3 regions of the Amorphus sp. 3PC139-8 genome follow, and region 2 is predicted to be linked to each of the others. Evidence: riboswitches for the same ligand, from Rfam matches in the RefSeq annotation. Region 2 holds a riboswitch; each other region holds the start of a gene.
What was found. Region 2 has a riboswitch for cobalamin ahead of HNS03_RS13175 (DUF1636 family protein). Riboswitches for the same ligand answer to the same signal wherever they lie in the genome.
Positions count from the first base shown of each region.

Region 1: linked by a shared signal. The riboswitch ahead of metE (5-methyltetrahydropteroyltriglutamate--homocysteine S-methyltransferase) and the one ahead of HNS03_RS13175 (DUF1636 family protein) in region 2 are both predicted to bind cobalamin.
Region 3: linked by a shared signal. The riboswitch ahead of HNS03_RS23005 (TonB-dependent receptor plug domain-containing protein) and the one ahead of HNS03_RS13175 (DUF1636 family protein) in region 2 are both predicted to bind cobalamin.

Region 1 is NZ_JABJVY010000043.1:15,817-22,300, reverse strand. Features, by position in the region: gene metE (5-methyltetrahydropteroyltriglutamate--homocysteine S-methyltransferase) at 1-1,573, opposite strand, end outside; cobalamin riboswitch at 1,693-1,961, opposite strand; partial or broken gene HNS03_RS24200 (IS5/IS1182 family transposase) at 2,320-2,454, opposite strand; partial or broken gene tnpB (IS66 family insertion sequence element accessory protein TnpB) at 2,491-2,796, opposite strand; partial or broken gene HNS03_RS24190 (transposase) at 2,793-3,140, opposite strand; gene HNS03_RS24185 (hypothetical protein) at 3,549-5,417, opposite strand; gene HNS03_RS24180 (hypothetical protein) at 5,646-6,383, opposite strand; gene HNS03_RS24175 (hypothetical protein) at 6,474-6,484, opposite strand, start outside.
Region 2 is NZ_JABJVY010000012.1:99,281-105,764, forward strand. Features, by position in the region: gene cobN (cobaltochelatase subunit CobN) at 1-781, opposite strand, end outside; gene cobW (cobalamin biosynthesis protein CobW) at 802-1,854, opposite strand; gene HNS03_RS13175 (DUF1636 family protein) at 1,851-2,264, opposite strand; cobalamin riboswitch at 2,406-2,610, opposite strand; gene cobO (cob(I)yrinic acid a,c-diamide adenosyltransferase) at 2,719-3,327, shown strand; gene HNS03_RS13185 (cobyric acid synthase) at 3,407-4,867, shown strand; gene cbiB (adenosylcobinamide-phosphate synthase CbiB) at 4,851-5,834, opposite strand; gene cobD (threonine-phosphate decarboxylase CobD) at 5,816-6,484, shown strand, end outside.
Region 3 is NZ_JABJVY010000035.1:7,015-13,498, reverse strand. Features, by position in the region: gene HNS03_RS23020 (TonB-dependent receptor) at 1-1,279, opposite strand, end outside; gene HNS03_RS23015 (FecR domain-containing protein) at 1,574-2,512, opposite strand; gene HNS03_RS23010 (RNA polymerase sigma factor) at 2,844-3,419, opposite strand; cobalamin riboswitch at 3,728-3,930, shown strand; gene HNS03_RS23005 (TonB-dependent receptor plug domain-containing protein) at 4,083-6,020, shown strand; gene HNS03_RS23000 (ABC transporter substrate-binding protein) at 6,020-6,484, shown strand, end outside.

The sequences.
Region 1 (6,484 bases), on a different contig from region 2:
CGCAGCGTGACCCGTAGCTCTGCACCCACGCGTGCTTGGTGAAGGCGTAGCCGGCGAGCTTCTCGCCGAAATACTGGACCATGTCGTTGCGCTCGAACTCGCCGTGGACGAGCACGTCGATGCCGATCTCTTCCTGCCAGCGGATCGCGCTTTCGGTCTCCTTGCGGAGGAAGGCGACATACTCGGTCTCGGCCAATTCGCCCCGATTGTTGGCTGCACGGGCCTTTCGGACCTCGGTGGTCTGCGGGAAGGAGCCGATGGTGGTCGTCGGGAAAGACGGTAGTCCGAGGGAGGCCTGCTGCTTCTTGCGGCGCTCGGCAAACGGGCGCGCGCGACGTGCCATGTCCGGAGTGACCGCTGCGGCGCGCGCGGCAACGGCCCTGTCATGCACCCGGGGCGATGCAGCCCGTGCCTCCAGCGCCTTGGCTGCGGCTTCGATTTCGGGCGCAGCAGAGAGGCGTCCCGACCGCAGCGCTTTGCCGAGCGCGGCGAGTTCGTCCATCTTCTGCAGCGAGAAGGCGAGCCAGCTCTTCAGCTCTTCGTCGAGGGCGTCTTCCTGGTCCAGGTCCACAGGCACATGGAGCAGCGAGCAGGAGGGGGCGATCTCGATACGCGCCTTGCCGCGTTGAGCGACCACCGGCTCCACCCGATCCAGAATGTGGACCAGATCGGCCCGCCAGATGTTGCGGCCGTCGATCGCGCCGAGCGACAGAACCTGACCGGGGCGAAGCCCCTTCGCCACCGCATCGAGCTGATCCGGCGCACGCACCAGATCCACGTGCAGGCCCGCGACCGGCAGCGACAGCGCCGTCTCCAGATTGTCGCCGAGAGCACCGAAATAGGTGGTGAGCATGATCTTGAGCGAGGGAACCGCTTTCGCGAGCGCCTGGTAGGTCGCCCGGATCGCCTGCCGCGTCCCTTCGTCGAGATCAAGCACGAGGCACGGCTCGTCGATCTGCACCCAGTCCGCCCCGGCTTCGGCCAAACGGCCGAGCAGTTCGGCATAGACCGGCACCAGCCGATCGATCAGCGCGATCGGATCGAGGCCGCCGTCCATGCTCTTGCCGAGCGCCAAGAACGTCACCGGGCCGAGCAGCACCGGCCGCGTGTGATGGCCCAATGCCTTAGCCTCCTTGAACTCGTCGACCGGCTTGGCCGAGGCGAGCCGGAAGGTCTGATCGGGAGAGAACTCCGGCACCATGTAGTGGTAGTTGGTATCGAACCACTTGGTCATCTCCAGCGCCGGCACCTGCTCGTTGCCGCGCGCCATGGCGAAGTAGGTCGAAAGCGGCACCGCGCCGCCGTCCCAGCCGTATGCCTCCGGGATCGCGCCGACCATCACGGCGGTATCGAGCACGTGGTCGTAGAAAGTGAAGTCGTTCGACGGTATGCGATCGATCCCGCGGGCCTTCTGGCGTTCCCAGTTTTTGGCCCTGAGTTCGACCGCTGTTTCCTGCAGATCGGCTTCGGACAACTTGCCCGCCCAGTAGCTTTCCAGGGCGAATTTTAGCTCGCGCCGCGGGCCGATCCGCGGTGTGCCGAGCGTTGCGGTTGCAATGGAGTAAGTGGACATCGGCTTGGACCCCTTGTGATGTGAGGGGGCAAAGGCCGAGCGGATACGCAAGGGTAGGGACGCGGGCCGGAGGGCACGCGTCGTCGATGCCTAGCGACCCACCGGGACACCCCGCCCGAGGACGTTTCAGAGGTCGCGGCAGGTCTCCTGGCTCGCGGGTCGTCGCCTTAGTCCGGCCTTCCCGAAGCTCTTGCTTCAGTGGCTGCAGATCGGGGAGCCATTTCTTGCGGACCAAGCTGTTCGCCTGGTCGCAAAAGGCTCCGATCGGACGTCGGCTCGCCGCTCACAGTTGCGGGGGCAGCTCCGGTTTTGCCTGTCGGTCGGACAGGCGCACCGGATTCCCTCTTAGCTCCGACCGCCGACGGCGGCCGCAGAACCACGACGTTGGGAAGCTGCCCATATCCCCGGCGCCTGTCAAGAGGGATATAAAGACATGCTTATATCGTTACGCGGCGTTGTGTTGCGCGTTGGCTTGGCTAGCCTGCGTCCGCCTCCCCAGGAAGGCGGGGTTCACATTCAAAGCATTTCAGCGTCTTTCTTCGGGCTGGCCGCGACCGCCTGGAGTATGTGAGCCAACGCTTAGCAGGCTGTTGAATAAGGCCTACGTTTGGGGGCTCGGTCTTTTCCCGCAGCTTTCTTGGGATGATCTCGGGTGCTTTTTTGAGCGGTTCGGCGCCAATGGTGTTGGTCCCAGATGCGACGCGGCTTCGACGAGGAGGGCTGCTCCGATGGACCGGTGCCCCCGCTCATGCCGGTGGCGCGAGCAGCTTCGGCAGGCGGATGAGGTTGTAGGCCGCGGCCGCGAAGGTGAAGGCCCATCCGACCCGGTCGACGCCGCGCAGCTTCGGCCGGTCGAGCCCGGCCACCGCCTTCATCAGCCCGATACAGCCGGGCCGCCAGGTTCTCTGCGGCATGCGCCAATCGACGCCTTCGAGCAGATAGCCGAGCTGTTCCGGCGTGATCGTGACCACCCCGTCAACCGGCGGCGGCCAGAGGAAGCGGCCACGCTCCAGCCTCTTCGTGTACAAACACACGCCATGGCCATCATGCCAGATCACTTTCAATAGCTCACCGCGGCGACCGCGGAAGACGAACAGGTGCCCGTTGTGAGGATCGCGCTTCAGCGTCTCCTGAACCACCAGCGAAAAACCGGGAAAGCCTTTCCTCGTGTAGGTGTGGCCGGTCGCCAGCCATACCCGGACGGCACTCGGAACCGGGATCATCGCGGGCCCAAAAGATCGAAAACCCGACGCAGCACCTCCGTGTCGACAAGGCGGTCGACACGAACGCGGCGTCCACCGCCAAGCTCGATCTCGATAATGCCGGTCTTGCGCCGACGTCGCGGCGGGGCCGCTTTCGGTTCCTCAGTCACCGGAGCCATCGCCGCTTGCGGCACGATTTCCACCGGAAGCAGCTGGGGCGCCCGCTGAGGCTCGACACGTTCGCAATGCTCCTTGCGCCAGCGAAACAGCTGGCTGCCATGAATGCGCGCCCCACGCGCCGCCTCCGACGCTGCCACCCTAGGCTTCAAGGATGCCGCGACAATTCGCTCCTTATCTTCCCGCGACCAGCGGCCCGTCGCTCTACAGACGTGATCTCCTCAACTCTGGGCATCGTCATAAGGCTACTCCTAGGATTATCCCTAGGACTTCCAACGTCATCCCTCAGCCCGCAAGGTGGCCTTCACCGGAGGGGTACGCGCGGTGGCCCGTTTCCCTGTTATGGCTGGCAATCGCAGGCGTAGGTCCATGACTGGCCTGCCTTGGTCTTGCCGCGGCCGGGGCGATCACTGGGGCGGTGGTATCGACACTCTTTCCTGTTTTATTGCGGTGTGCTCTCGGGGTGTTGCAGGATCGCTATCTTTGCCCTCTTCCTCGCCGGCCTCCTCAAGCCCGTGGAGCTGTTGATGGGCAGGCTCTCGACCCGCCGTTTCCGGCCCTCGGGCGACACTGATGAGCCGGGAGGCCGAGGGCTCCTACTCTTCCTGTTTGTCCCGCCAGGCGCAGTAAGCGTTCCAGCAGTCCAGGAGCACGCCGATGGCGTTTCGACGATTGTAGTCCGACCCGCGGCCTTGCAGGAGCTGATTGCGCACTTTCAGGACCGGATTGTCCTTGGTCAGGTTTTCGCCGGTCTCGATCGCATTGAGAAAATCATCGGCGTAATCGGACCGTTCGGTCCAGGTGTAGTAGGTGATGAACGTCATCACCGCGGCGCTGGCGATCGGGTGCATCCGGCGCCCACGGGTGACGGACAATGCGAGCCCAGGATGACGTCGGATGATCTCGTCGATTTCAGACGCGCTGGGCTTGATCTGGGTCGCCTGCGCGCTGATTTCGTTTTCCACCCTCCACAGGATTCGTGCTGCGGCGAGGACGACGCGTTCGTCGACTTTTTCCGCCTCGAAGGTCACGCCGCTCGGAATGCCCTTCTTGGCATGGGTGTCATAGGTTGCGAAGGCCTCGTCGGGGACGTTGCGCACCACGAGAATGTCGATCGGCTGGTCGGCCTCGACTGCAGCGCGCAAACGATGCTGCCCATTGAGCAGCCGGCCTTGCTTGGAAAAGCAGATCGGCTGGGCGTTGAACATCCAGTTGCCCTGCGCGATGTCGCGGGCGATCATTTTGACATGGCTTTCCTGAATATTCCGGTTGCCGATATTGAATCGGGCCAGCCAATCGTCGGCCGTTTCCGGCGTGACCGTCATGGCCTCCATCTCATAGGGGTGCTGTTCGTCTTCAGCTTCCTGGCGAGAGCGCAGCGCCTCGACGAGCGGACCCTCGAGCACTTCTGAGCGTTTCTCGTTGATCTTGGCATCCCGAAGCCCCGGATAACCGGTAACGAGCGGGAGCCCCAGGTTCGGCGGAGAATTCAGGAGCTGCGCGCGATCCACGGGGGCGTTGGACCGTGCGGGAGCTCTGCGCGATGCGCGCGCCGACGTCGTCGACCCCTCCAGGGGGAGAGTCTGCTCCTCCTCGCCCTTTTTCCGCTTGGTCTTCGCCTTTCCGTACGTCGGCTTCCAGATGTACGATTTGTGCCGCTCGCCGCTGATCATGTCGTTGAAGGCGAGCACCGCCATGGCCAGGCTCTGGTTGTTCCCGAACGGAGTGCCCTGGTCACGGGCAATAGAAAGCTGATTGGCGAGGACGACGGCGGGCTCGTCGGCCGGGAACTCGTCCGGGTGGCGGAGAGCGAGAAGGAACCGCGTGAGCAGCTTCTTGTGGCCGGCCGACAGCGCCATGAAGACCAGGGCGTGCCGCGCCGTGGCACGCAACGCTGCGTCTGCATTTTCCGTCGAGATCTGCACGGCCTCGCGCAGCAGGGGGTTGGTGTCGATCACGCGATCGAAACGCGTCCATCCGATCTGGAGATCGCGGACCCCCAATACGCCGTTCTCGATGCGGATCATCTTCGCGGCCAGCCTCTGGAGCGGGCCCGGGTTCCGTTCTCCGCGAGACTCCAGCACTCCGACATAGGACCGGCGCCGGTGCTGATCCATCGTGTGCATCGTGTCGTCGCGCACGCCGTAGGCGACGAGTGTCTTGATCGGCGTCTCTGACCGAACGACCGCGTGGAGCCGCTGGATACCGTCGAGCACGGCGCCCTCGTTCGACAGCACGATCGGCATGCCGTTGAAAATCCACGCACCGGCCTTCATCGACTCGGCGTAGGCGTTCACGGCTTTCGGATCGACCAGCACTCCCGGGCGGACTTTTCCCAGCAACTGCTCGGCGCGCCCGGGCGTGATCTCCTCGATGTCGAAGCGGACACTGCCCAAGTCAAACGCAGGACGGGACGGCTGCGATTTTGCCTTCCCGTGCAGTTGATGAAGGGTGACCACACTCATGCGAATCTCCAATCAATACTGGGGCGCCCGAGCCCCAGTCTCTGCTGCGCGACGCCTCACGTTCGATATCATGCAGCTACGCGAGAATGGAAGATATTTTAGGTCGAAAAGATAAATTATCCATAGGGAAATTGAGTCGACAAGTCCGCGCGAAAACGAAAAAGCGCCGGTGAGATCGTCTAATCATAGACGGTAGAATGTAAGACGGTTTGCACCTCTTGATGTGTGCTAGAAAGAGCCACGTAGCGAACCGATCTGGCCATCCAGCCCACCTTGCTGTTCCTGTCCGTTGGGCAGGATCGGCATGATTATTCCAACAATGTCTCCAGAGATGGAGGATCCACTTCCTCCGCCGGAGCCGCCAATATAAGAGCCGCCGCCTGGCGTGTAGCTCCCGGCCAAGTCGGAGATGTCGTACTGCGACCCCTTTTCCATTCGGTTCATCAGGTAGTCCTGGAATTCGGAAAGAGACATGCCTTGGGCTGCGGCATCCGAGGCCGACAAGCCGTCCATCGAGAAGCCGGATGCCGCCCACTTGTTGAAGCCGCCGGCGCCCAGGAGATGGGCCGCATGTAACATCGCGCCTTCGTTGATGGTAATGCCGCTGACGGTTTTCCCAATATAGCTCTTTGCCGTAGAGCTCATGGCGCCCCATTGTTGTGCGGAGAAGTCCCGCATCAGCTGATCCTGGGCCGCATGGTTGGCATAGAAATCGGCTGTCGAGTTGACGCCGTACTTCCCGGTCCAGTTTTTGTTGGCGTCCATCATTCCGAGATCTTGCAGTGTCGAATCGATGAACTGATATCGACCTTTCGCGCTCGATGTCGGATTCTTGATGGAGTAGGAACCCGAACTTTCCGATCCGGAGACACTCTCGACCCATTCTTCGAATGAGGCGCTTGCGTGCGTGACAATGAGCAGGAGGGCCAGACCCGCTAGTGCGGCCCGAAGGACGACCGAAGGCATGTGCTTCCCCTCTGGCTGGCTCAGATGCGGAGTGCGAATACTAAGACAGGGAATCGACAGTGAAGAGCGCGATTTTAGAGTTTTTCGCAATCACGGCCGCC
Region 2 (6,484 bases):
TCTCGCCGGCCAGGATAGCCGAGCGATATGCAATCACCAGGGCGAGGGGTTGCCGACGCTCCTGGTCTTGCTGAGTTTCGGATTGGGGGGCGGCATTTCCCTTTTCTCCGCTCATTCCCCCGAAAGCGGGAATCCATGGCGCAGACGCCTCAAGATCCGGGATTTCCCCATGGACTCCCGCTTTCGCGAGAGTGAGCAGAGGATGGGGCAGGGCCAGCGGATCGAAAATCCCCTGCACTGGGTCCCAGGCGAAGAAGGGCGGGACATCCTCCGGAGCGGTCGCCGCGACATCCCAACCGATTTCTCGGGCAAGAAAGCCCAACAGCCCGCGCATGTTGCTGGTGCCGCCGGCGTCGAAATAGGCGGTGATCCGCTGCCGGGTCTCCTCGCTCACCGTGCAATGATCGTCGAGGCGCGGGTCGGCGCGTCCGTCGCCGGGAATCACGGCAAGCGAAATGCCGTGCGCACGGCAGGCGGCCGCCGTGGCTTCCACGCCGTAGCGCCAATAGTCCAGCCCGCCCAGGCAACGCACCAGCACGATGCGCGCCTTGGACAGCGTCTTGTCGATGTAGAAATCGACCGACAGCGGATGCCGCAGCCGCCTCAGGCTCGCCAGACGGAGCGTCGGCAGCGCAGCGTGATCCGCCTCGTAAGCCGTCGCGATCGCGGCTAGGTCGGATTCGGCGAACGACAGCACCACGATCTCTCCCGGCGGCTGGCCGAGATCGACGGCGGTGTCGCCGTCGTCCAGGCTGACGCTCGTGACCGGGAGGAGATGCATATCGATCCGCGCCCTGCCGCCTACGCGCTCAGCGCGGCGTCGGCCGCAAGCGCGCGCTTGACGCTGTTTAGATCGAAGCCTTTCAGGCCAATCACGACCAGATGGCCCTCGCGCACCTCGCCCGGTTTCCACGGCCGGTCGAAATGATGTGCCACGCGGCGGCCCACGCCCTGGATGACGAGGCGCATCGGCTTGCCGTCCACCGGCACGAAGCCCTTGATCCGCAGCACGCCGTCGGCTTCGGCCGCTTGCGCCACCTGGGCAATCAGGGCTTCCGGGCTTTCAACCGATGCGACGGAGACGGCCACCGTCTCGAAGTCGTCGTGGTCGTGGTCCTCTTCGCCGTCGTGATGGGTGCGGCGGGCGTCGAGATCGTCTTCAACGGCGGCGCCGAGGCCGAGCAGGAGCGTCGGATCGACCTTGCCGTGGGCCGTTTCCACGATCTTTACCGCGCGCGGCAGGTGATCCTCGATCTCGGTTCGGGCCTTGGCCTTCTGGGCGTCGTCCATCAGGTCGGCCTTGTTCATCAAGATCATGTCGGCGCACAAGATCTGATCCTCGAACACCTCCTCCAGCGGGTTGTCGTGATCGACCGACTGGTCGCGCTCGCGCTGGGCGGCAAGCGCTTCTTCGTCATCGACGAACATACCGTCGGCGACGGCCGGACCTTCCACCACCGCGATCACGCCGTCGACGGTGACGCGCGACTTGATCTGCGGCCAGTTGAAGGCCGTCACCAGTGGCTTCGGCAGCGCCAGACCGGAGGTTTCGATCAGGATGTGGTCCGGCGGCGTCTCCCAGGAGAGGATCGTGTCCAGCGCGGGTAGGAAGTCGTCGGCCACGGTGCAGCAGATGCAGCCATTCGGCAGCTCCACCACCTGGCCGTCGCCGCAGCCTTCGATGCCGCAGCCTTCCAGGAACGAGCCGTCGAAGCCGACATCGCCGAACTCGTTGACGAGGATCGCGATGCGCGCGCCGTCGGCATGCTCCAGTACGTGGCGAACGAGGGTCGTCTTGCCGGCCCCAAGGAAGCCGGTGACGATGGTGCAGGGGATCTTGGCAAAGCCGGTCATCTCTGGCTCCCGGAGCTGAATGGGGGAATGCGGGCGACGACGCCCTTTTTGAATTCGGTGGGACGCTGGCGCCAGGGCACGATGCCGTCCGCCGTGTCGGCGTAGAGGCCGACTCCGGCGAGGATGGTGTCGGCAGAGACGTCTGCGTCAAGATCGCCGTAGACATAGGTCCAGCGATCGGGACCGGAGACCGCGATGGTACATGGCCGCTTGCAGACCGAAAGGCAGGTCACCGCTTCAAGGGCGATCCGGCAGGATAGCTGCGCGTCCTCGGCCAGCCGTTCGGCGAGCGCCTGGTGCAGGCGCGCACCCGGCCGTTCCGGATCGTCCGCCGATACACCGGCCTCGCGGCAGGTGGTGCAGACCATCAGACGAATCGGCGCTTCGGTGTCTGGGGTCGGTGCCGTCATCAAGTGCCACCGGCCAGGGATTTCGGAAACGTCATCATCACTCCGTCCTTCGCAGCCCGGAGTCCGGGCGACACTTCTACGGACGGAGCGGAGCGAGGGCCCCGGCACTGCGCGATCGCGTACACCCCGACGGATCGGCCCATAGAAGCGAACGGCGACGGCAGGTCTCCTGGCTTGCGGGCCATCGCGCTTCCACCAGCCTTCCCGGAGGTCCATCTCCAGTGGCGTGTCGGGTGGAAGTGAGCCCGCCTACAGTTGCGGGGGCAGCCACGGTTTTGGACCGGAAAGTCCGCACCGCGTTCCCTTTTCACCCCGTTGCCGGGGCACCGTCGCAGACCGTGATGGTTATCGCCGGGGCCGGCCGGATGCAAGGTCGCTCAGCGAAAGGGGCCTTTCCGCAGGTGCTCCCCCGCTCTAGGCTCGCGCCGATTTCGTGGAAGGAGGACCAAACGCCGTGACCGAGACCGACGCCGCCGAGCGTCATCGCCAGAAGATGCAGAAGCGCAAGGAAGTGCAGGACCGAGAGGTCGCCTCCAAGACCATCGAAAAGGGACTGCTGATCGTGAACACCGGCCCGGGCAAGGGCAAGTCGACGGCGGCCATGGGGCTGATTCTGCGCGCGCTCGGTCATGACTGGAAGGTGGGCGTGGTCCAGTTCATCAAGGGGGGCTGGGAAACCGGGGAGAAGGCTGCATTCGCCCGATTCGGCGATCAGATCGCCTGGCACACCATGGGTGAGGGCTTCACCTGGGAGACCCAGGACCGCGAGCGCGATGTGGCGGCCGCGAAGGCAGCCTGGGCGCAGGCGGAAGCGCTGATGGAGGATCCGGAGATCCGGCTTTTGGTGCTGGACGAACTCAACATCGCGCTGCGCTACGATTATCTGCCGCTGGACCAGGTGGTGGCGCGTCTCGCCGACCGCCGGCCGGACCTGCACGTCGTGGTGACTGGGCGCAACGCCAAGCCGGAGCTGATCGAGGTCGCCGACTTGGTGACTGAGATGACGCTCGTTAAGCATCATTTCGCCGCCGGCGTGAAGGCGCAGGAAGGCATCGAGTTCTGATGGGTCGCGCGCTGAGCTGGATCAAGTTTGTCTCCGCTCACGCCAGTTCGCTTCGCTCACGGCTGCGCGGATGCCGCCCATGACCCGCGCCTTCATGGTCCAGGGGACCGGCTCGAATGTCGGCAAATCGCTACTGGTGGCCGGCTTCTGCCGGCTCTTTGCGCGCCGGGGGCTGAGGGTCCGGCCGTTCAAACCCCAAAACATGTCCAACAACGCGGCCGTGACCGAAGATGGCGGCGAGATTGGTCGTGCCCAGGCACTCCAAGCCCGCGCCGCCGGTGTGCCGCTGTCGGTTCACATGAACCCGGTGCTGTTGAAGCCTCAAAGCGAGATCGGGGCTCAGGTGGTGGTGCAGGGCAAGGTGGTGGGCACCGCGCGGGCGCGGGAATTCCAGGATTGGAAACCGCGCCTGATGGCGGCGGTCAAAGAGAGCTTCGATCGGCTTGGCGGCGAGGCCGATCTCGTCATCGTGGAAGGCGCCGGCTCCGCCTCCGAAGTGAATTTGCGCAAGGGCGACATCGCCAACATGGGATTTGCCCGGGCAACCGGCACCCCGGTGGTGTTGGTCGGCGATATCGATCGGGGCGGGGTGATTGCGAGCCTGGTCGGCACCAAGACGGTGCTCGACCCGGACGACGCGGCGATGATCCGTGGTTTCCTGGTCAACCGCTTTCGGGGCGATCCGGGGCTGTTCGCCGACGGCATGGCCTTCGTTGCCGAACGCACCGGCTGGCCGGCGCTGGGACTGATTCCGCATTTCGAGGAGGCGCGGCGGTTGCCGGCGGAGGACATTCTGGGGCTCGCCGGGTCGGACGCTCGTGCAGGCGCGGTTGTGATCGCCGTCCCGGTCACGCCGCGAATCTCCAATTTCGACGATCTCGATCCCCTGCGCGAAGAGCCGGGGGTAGAGGTTCGCCTGATCCATCCCGGCACGCCGATCCCCGCCGAGGCGACGCTGGTGCTGTTGCCGGGCTCCAAGGCCACCATTGACGACCTCGAATTTCTGCGCCGCGAAGGCTGGGATATCGATATCGCCGCCCACGTCCGCCGTGGCGGGCGGGTGATGGGCCTGTGTGGCGGCTATCAGATGCTGGGGCGCGTTATCGACGATCCCGAAGGGCTGGAAGGCTCGCCCCGCCGGGTCGAAGGGCTCGGCCTTCTGGACGTGGAAACCCGGATGGGTGGCGACAAGCGGCTGGTCGCGGCGAGCGGGCGGCTGGCAGGTTCCGAGGTTCCGGTCGTCGGCTACGAGATGCATCTAGGCGTGAGCCAGGGCCCGGACACGGCCCGGCCGTTCGCGACGCTTGCGGGTGGGGCGACGGACGGCGCCGTCTCCCGCGATGGCCGCGTGGTGGGCACCTATCTCCATGGGCTGTTTTCGGGGGCGGAGATGCGCCGCCAGCTGCTGGAGACGATCGCGGCGCGAACCAGCGATCTCGACTACGAGCAAATGGTCGACGACGTCCTCGACCGACTGGCCGAGCATCTGGAGGCCCACGTGGACGCCGATCGGCTGTTGGAGATCAGCTCAGGACAGTGAGCGCGAGGGCGAGGGCGCCGGCGGCGAGCGCCCACAAAAGGCCACACGCTGTCCGGTAGAGCCGGAGCGCGCGGCGGATGTCGGCCGCTGTGGCCTCGGCGCGGCCGTTGCCCATATAGGCGTCCTCCACCAGCGTTGCGCCATAGGTGCGCGGGCCGGCCAGCCGCAGGCCCAGCGCGCCGGCGACTGCCGCTTCCGGCCAGCCGGCGTTGGGTGAGCGGTGGTGACGGGCGTCCCGGCGCACGGCCTGCCAGGCGTCCCGTGCTGATTCCCCGGAAAGTGTGGCGGCGCCGGCGATCAGCAGCGCCGTCAGGCGCGAGGCCGGCAGGTTGACGAGATCGTCCAACCGGGCGGCCGCCCATCCGAACGCTGCGTGGCGCGGCGTACGGTGGCCGATCATCGAATCGGCGGTGTTGATCGCCTTGTAGGCCGCCGCCCCCGGCAGGCCGGCGACGCCGGCCCAGAAGGCGGGCGCGACGACGCCGTCGGAGAAATTTTCAGCAAGGCTTTCGATCGCCGCCCGACAGACGGCGGCCTCGTCCAGCGTGTTCGGATTGCGTCCGACGATCATGGCGACGGCGCGCCGGCCACCGGCGAGCCCCTCCGTTTCAAGGCCGGTGGCGACCGCCGCGACATGGGTGAACAGGCTGCGCTGAGCGATCAGAGTGGAGGTCAGCACGCCGGTCACAACCAGCCCGATAGTGCCGAGAAAGCCGAGCGCCCAGTTGAGCGCGGCTGTCACCGCCAGCGTTGCGGCAAGGAGCAGCGCGAGCGCGACAATCCCAAAGGCTTGACGGCGCGTATCCCGGTCGCTCTCGCGGTTGAGGCGACGGTCGAGCGCATCGATCAGTGCGCCCATCCAGGTGACCGGATGGCCGATCCTGGCGTAGAGAGGGGCCGGATAGCCGGCCAGCGCCTCGACCACGAGCGCACAGACGAGAACGGCCAATGACCCGGACAACAACAAGCGGACGGCCCTCCCGCACCATGAGCCACAATCAGACCGGACCCGCGCATGGCGGCGATCTCGCCGCCGCCCGCGCACTCTTTCCCGATGCTCCCGAGCCGTGGATCGACCTGTCGACCGGGATCAACCCGGTTCCCTATCCCGTCGGCGAGCTGCCGTTAAGCGTCTTTCATCGGTTGCCGTCGCCCGCCGATCAGGAGGCGTTGGAAGCGGCCGCGCGATCGGCCTATGGCGCGTCCGAGACGAGCCAGGTGGTCGCCGCACCGGGAACCCAGGCGCTGATTGAGCTTCTGCCCCGGCTCTGGACGGCGAAACGTGTCGCCATCTTGGGACCGACTTACGCCGAACACGCCCACGCCTGGCGCAAGGCCGGACACGATGTCGTCGAAGTGACGCGCCTGTCGGAGGCGGACGCGGAGATCGTCGTGGTGGTCAATCCCAACAATCCGGACGGACGCGTGATCGATCGCCCGTCGCTGCTTGCCGAGGCGGCGGCGCGGGCCGGCGAGGGCGGTTGGCTGGTGGTCGACGAGGCCTTCGCCGACTTCGAACCCGCTGAAAGTCTCGCGCCGGTGCTGCCGCCGAATGCCGTGGTTCTGCGCTCCTTCGGCAAGACCTACGGGCTGGCCGGCATTCGGCTCGGCTTCGCG
Region 3 (6,484 bases), on a different contig from region 2:
AGGACCCCGCCGGTGAGGAGATCGACACGTTGGCGTCGTTGAACGCGGTGATCGACTTCAGCGTAAGGCTCGGAGAAAATTCGTAGCCGAGCTCGGCGATGTAGCGGTTGACGTAGGTGTCGCGGAACTCCGCAGCCGTGTTGGACGGGTCGGTATATTCCCGGGCGAAATAGTCCGGTCCGGTTACTGCGTTCCAGGACGGCTTGTCATGGGTGCGGCTGACGGTGAAGAGCGCGCTCAGTCCCGGTATCGCCTCCGGTTCGATCAGGAGCTTGCCTCGGAGCTCTTCATACTCGTCATCGCCGAGCGAGGCGATCGACGGATCGGGGTAGTCGATGTCGTTGTCCTTGCGGAAGGCCTGGCCCGCGATCCGCACGGCGACCTGGTCGGCGATGATCGGGGTGGAGATTGCGAACGCGCCGTCGAAATAGTCCTGATTTCCCATCTGCCCTTCGATGATGATCTCGGGCGTATAGGTCGGGTCCTTGGTATCGACGATCACCGTGCCGCCGAGCGAATTGCGCCCCTGCAGCGTCGATTGCGGGCCGCGCAGGACCTCGATTTGCTCGACGTCCCAGACGCCGCGGCTACCGCGCCGGGTTGCCTCGACCCCTTGCGTCGCCCCGTCGACCACGACGGAGATGATCGGCGCCGAGCGGCTGGGCTGCGTCACGCCTTCGGCATTGAGGCCGCGGATGGAGAAATTGTTGTCGCCGGTGCCCGTCTGGTTGGCGGTGACGTTCGCCATCCGGCTGACGGCTTGGTCGAAGGTGGTGTCGTTGTAGTCGCTGATCTCGGCGCTGGTGGACACGCCGACGCTGGTGTAGGTGCGAAACGTGTCGCGGGGGAATTTCTCGCCCTGCACGGTAATCGGCTCCAGCGTCACCGCTCCTTGGCTTGCCGCGACGGCACCTTGCGAGTTGGGGAAGGCGCTGGCGAGCGTCACCGTCGTCGGCCCGGTAAAGGTGTAGCGCAGGGCCGTGCCGGAGGTGAGGATGGCGAGCGCTTCCTCCGCGCTATAGGTGCCGGAGAGGCCGGGCGTGGACATGCCGGCGACGAGATCGCTGTCGACGACGATCTGCAGCCCGGTCTGGGCGGCCAGCCGGTTGAGCGCGGTCGACAGCGGCCCGGCCGGAACGTTGATCGTGGTTTGCGTTTGCTGGGCCTGTGCGGAGAAGGGGACGATGGTCGCGCCCAGCACAAGCGCCGAGGCTGTCAGGGACAGCCCGAGGAGCCGGGCGGGAGCCGTCCGGCCATTTCCATTCGATCGATTCTGCATGCCAAAAATCCCACAAGGCTCGCGCGGTACGACAGCGCCACTGACGCGGTGGTCCTTGGGGGACGAATGAGCTGCGGCCTCGAAGCCCGGTCCGGCAAAAAAATCTCGATTTTTTTGATCCAGATTAAGGCCGGCGGACCGAACTGGAGGGTAATGGCGCCGGTGGCGACGATCTCCTCTTGGCGCAATTGCCTGGCTCCGTTCGGCTTTTCATGGAATCGCGGAACGGTTCTAACCTATTAATTCAGAGCGTTTCCGGACGGCCGACCGGTGTCCACTTGGCCTGGACATGCTCTAATAGACGACGGTCAAAAGCCTTCCGGCCTGGACAGTGCGCAGGCCGACGGCGGTCGAGAGATCGTTCAGGGCCGCGTGCGGGTCAGAAAGATCCAGCGTCCCCGTGATCCGCCGATCGCCGAGTGCCGGGTTAGCGATCACAACCTTGCCAGGCAGGTGCCGGGCGAGGTTGCCGACGACCCAAGTCAAGGGCCTGTCTTCGAACACGAGCCTGCCGGAGCGCCAGGGCGTCTCCATGCCGTCGGGAACCGTTTCGACTGCCCCGAGGGTGCCGTCACGCACCGAAGTGCGCATGTGCGGCGAAAGGACGACGCCCGCTCCGTCGCCGGTGCGGACCCGAACCTTACCTTCCGTGACCGTTATTTCGGCCTGACCTGCCGTACGGTTGACGTCGAAGGCGGTTCCGACCGCTTCGAAACGCTCGTCGCCCACCTGCACGACGAACGGACGCGCGCGATTGGGCGCGACTTCGAAATAGGCCTGGCCTTTGAGAAGTCGGATCCGCCGTTCGTCGGTGGTGAAGTCCTCCGCGACGGCGCTTCCTGCGTCGAGTTGAACCGTCGAGCCGTCGCCTAAGCGGAGGATCGGGCTCTCGTTCGCGCCGGAGACGATATCGGCCTGAAGGCGGGTCGGACCATCGGCCCATAAGAACATTCCGCCGGCCAGAACGAGACAGACCAGCAGCACGGCCGGCAGCAGCGGGCCGTTGCCTTTTCTCCGGATCGCGGCGCGCGTGTCTTCGGGGTTCTCTCTCAGCGCGTCGGCCGATTCGCCGAAGAGCCGACGTGCCTTCTCGAACGCCTCGGCGTGGGCGGGATCGCGGCCCAGCCACTCCTCGAAGGCGCGGCGATCTTCATCGGGCGTATCTGCGTCTTCCAGATGCAGCAGCCACTCGATGGCCTGTTCGCGGATATCGTGCGGTTTCTCGGATGTCACGGCCGGCGGCATCGTTGGTCTCGGTCTATCTTGGAGGCTGTTATGGACTTCAAATGGGGCTGCGCCGTTGCCGTTTTCTTCGCTCCGGCAGGAGCCGATCGATGCGCGGACCGGGAGTACGGTCGAGATCGGCGACGAACCGGCGCAAACAAAGCGACCGGTCCGAAGGGGTGGGGACAGAGGGACGGCGAATGCGTCGAAGGGCTCCCAAATACGGTAGAGTATTCGGATCGCCTTTCTCCTGTTGTCCGCGCCGCTCTCCCCGACGCAGCTTCTATTCCAAGTCCATAACAGCCTCTAGAGATAGACGAATGGGAGAGGGCGACGCGGCCTATCCGTTTTCGAATTCGTCTATTTTTTCCATGCAGTGAAGCATCGCCTTGCGCAAGTGGCGGTTGACCTGCCCGCGGGTGATGCCGAGCTGTTCGGCGATCTCATCCTTGTCCATTCCGGCCAGGCGATGGGCGATGAAGACGTCGCGGCGCTGAGCGGGCAGCGCGAGGATCGCCTTGCGCAGGACGGCCAGCCGGCGCGACAGGTCGAGCCGGGTCTCGATCGGCGCAGCGATGGTGGGCGCGTGGACGGAGATGTCGAGGGATTCAAACAGCCGTGCCTCGAATGCGGCGCGCCGGGCCCGGTCGATCCCCAGATTGACCGCCGCCCGGATCAGGAACGCCCGCAGCGAGGACTTGCCGACCAGGCGCTCCGGCTTGCGCGAGAGCTGAATATAGAGGTCGTGAACAATCTCGGTGGCTTGGCTCGTGCCGGCTCCGCGCCGGCGGATCGCGGCGTGAAGGTCTGAATAGTAGGCCGAGATCGCCTGATCCAAGAGCGCCCTGGCTGCATCGATCTCGACCGGCGCCGCCTGGCCCCCTTGCTCGCACTGATACTCGTCTGCGACGTCCACGTCCGCCCCGGCGTCCAAATGATGAGTATTGCCCACTCGATCGAGCTGGGTCCGCAAACGATAGCAATTCTTCGACAGTTAACGCAAGTTCAATCAGAATATACACTTTGTAATAACTAAAAATTTGTCATGCGAACATGGATATGGACCGGCGTTTATTAGGAGATCGCAAAGAGTAAATGCGAGTTCTATATTTCCTGGCGGGGCAGGAAATGTCGATCAAATTGTTCGGCCGGAATTGAGGATTTCGAAGTTGGGGACGTCGGACTGGAATGCTTCTGCTCTGGCTTGACTCCCGACCGCGACGCTTTATCCCTGACCGTGACGGTGCCCTTTCGGGCTCAATAGGGAACACGGTGCGGCGACGCGCGCCAACTCCGTGACTGCCCCCGCAACTGTGAGCGGCGAGTTCTCCGCGTTGGACGCCACTGGGGTCGAAATGATCCTGGGAAGGCAGCGGAGCGACGAGGACCCGCAAGTCAGGAGACCTGCCGTCAGCCGTGGTCACGCGCGGTCACATCGGGCGGGGTGTCTCGATGGGTACGGTCTCCATGTTCCTCGCATGGGTCCGCCTCGATCGCGGTGACGTGCCATCCGGCCGTGTGCCGCTCGAGGACTGCCATGTTATCTTTTCCGACGTCTCTTCGTGGACGGCGTACTGCCGTGCGCCGTGTTGCCTGCGCCACCGTTTCGCTGTCGCCGTTCCTTCTTGCGCTGCCCGCGCATGCTCAGGATGCCGATCTCGGCGACGCCTCGGTGGTCGCGCTGCCGGAGATCTCCGTCACGGCGAACCTGGCGCCCACGTCGCTGGACAAGGTTGGCAGCGCGGTCACCGTGATCACCGGAGAGGAGCTGCGCGAGCAGAAGATCCAGTTCGTGTCCGACGCGCTGCGGCAAGTACCGGGTCTGGCGGTCAACCGCACGGGACCGATCGGACAGCTCACCCAGGTTCGTATCCGTGGATCGGAAGGCAACCAGACGAAGGTTTTTATCGACGGCGTTCCGGTGAATGACCCTGCCTTCGGCTCGGAGTTCGATTTTTCCACGCTGCTCGCTGACGACGTGGAGCGGATCGAGGTCCTCAGGGGGCCCCAAAGCGCGCTCTACGGCTCCGACGCGGTCGGCGGCGTCATCAACATCGTGACCCGGACCGGCGAGCCGGGAACCCATATCTCCGGTCGGCTCGAGGGTGGCTCGTTCGGGACGGTCAACGGGAATGCGTCGATCAGCGGCGCCGGCGAGATGTACAACTTCATCGTGAGCGGAATGGGCTACAAAACCGACGGGATCTCGGTCGCCAGCGAAAATCTCGGCAACACGGAGAAGGACGGCTATCGCAACGGCACCGTGTTCGCGAAAGGCAGCCTTAGCCCCAACGAGTATTTCGATATGTCGGGCGTGATCCGCTACACCAGCACCAAGACGGACACCGACACCGATACCTACCTGCCAGCTTACGGCCATACAGGGCCGACGGATTCGCTGCAGGACACCACCGGCGACGACCTCTACTCGCGCGCCCAGGCCCGGCTCAGCCTGTTCGACCACCACTGGGAGCAGATCGCCGGCGTCAGCTACACCAAGACGGACACCAAGTATCGCAATCTCGCTCCGACCGTCGTGACCAGCACCTATGAAGGCTCGACGCGTCGGTTCGACTACCAGTCGAACGTGTTCTTCAACACACCGGAGGTGTTCGATGCGAGCCACGTGGTGACCTTCGCGGTCCAGAACGAAGAGGATGGCGTGGTCTCCGACTCGGCCTATTCCTCGTTCGACCGCACGGTGAATTCCACCGGCTTCGTCGGCCAGTATCAGCTCAGCCTGTTTGAGAATTTGAACCTGACCGGCAGCATCCGTCACGACGTCAACGAAATCTTCGAGGATTCCACGACTTACCGGGCGACAGCGGCCTATTTCATCGATCGGACGGGCACCAAGCTGCACGGCTCGTTCGGCACCGGCGTGAAGAACCCGACGATGTTCGAGCTTTACGGCTACACCAACACCTATAGCGGCAATCCGGACCTCAAGCCCGAAGAGGCGACCGGCTGGGATGTCGGCGTCGACCAGCAATTGTTCGCGGGGCGGGCCGGCGTCGATGTGACCTATTTCAACCAGCGGATCTCCGACATGATCACCGGCTCCGGGCAGAGTTCCATCAACCTGCCCGGCACCTCGAAGATCGACGGCGTCGAGGTTGGGCTGTCGGTGAATCCGATCGATCCGCTGACGGTGCGCGCTTCCTACACCTACACCGATGGTCACGATGCGACCGGTGCCGAGCTGGTCCGCCGGCCGCGCAACGTCGCCAGCCTGGATATCAACTACCGCTTCCTGCACGACCGGGCGAACGTGAACCTCAACATCGACTATACCGGCGTCCAGAAGGACTGGGTGTACAATCAAAGCTACACTCAGACCTATGTCGTCGATCTGGATGCCTATACGCTGGTCAACCTCGCGGCATCCTACGATGTCAACGAAAATGCCCAGATCTATGGCCGTGTGAACAACATCCTGAACGAGGATTACTATGACGTTTGGGGCTACGGCGAAGAGGGGATCAGCGCATACGCCGGTGTCAAGCTGACCTTCTGATGACGGTGTCGCGCATTTTCTCGGCGGTCGTAGGGTGCGCGGCCGCCGGTCTCTTTCTCGGGATTTTGACCGGTCCGGCCGCGTCGATGGCGGACGATGAGCGGGCGGCGCCGGAGCGCGTCGTCTCGATGAACCTATGTGCCGACGAACTTCTGCTGCGGCTCGCGGATCCCGACCAGATCGTGTCGGTCACCTATCTGGGCCAGAACCCGGACCAATCGACCGTGGCTGACAAAGCGGCGCGCTACCCGGCGAACCATGGGCTGGCGGAGGAAATCCTGCGCCTGTCGCCGGATCTCGTGGTGGCGGGCCGCTACACCACCCGCACGACGGTCGATTTCCTGCGCAGGGTCGGCGAGCCGGTTCTTGAACTGGAGGTCCCGACCACACTGCCGGAGGTCGAGGCTCAGATCCGGATGCTCGGAGACCGTCTCGGCCAGTCGGAGCGGGCGGAGGCGATGGTC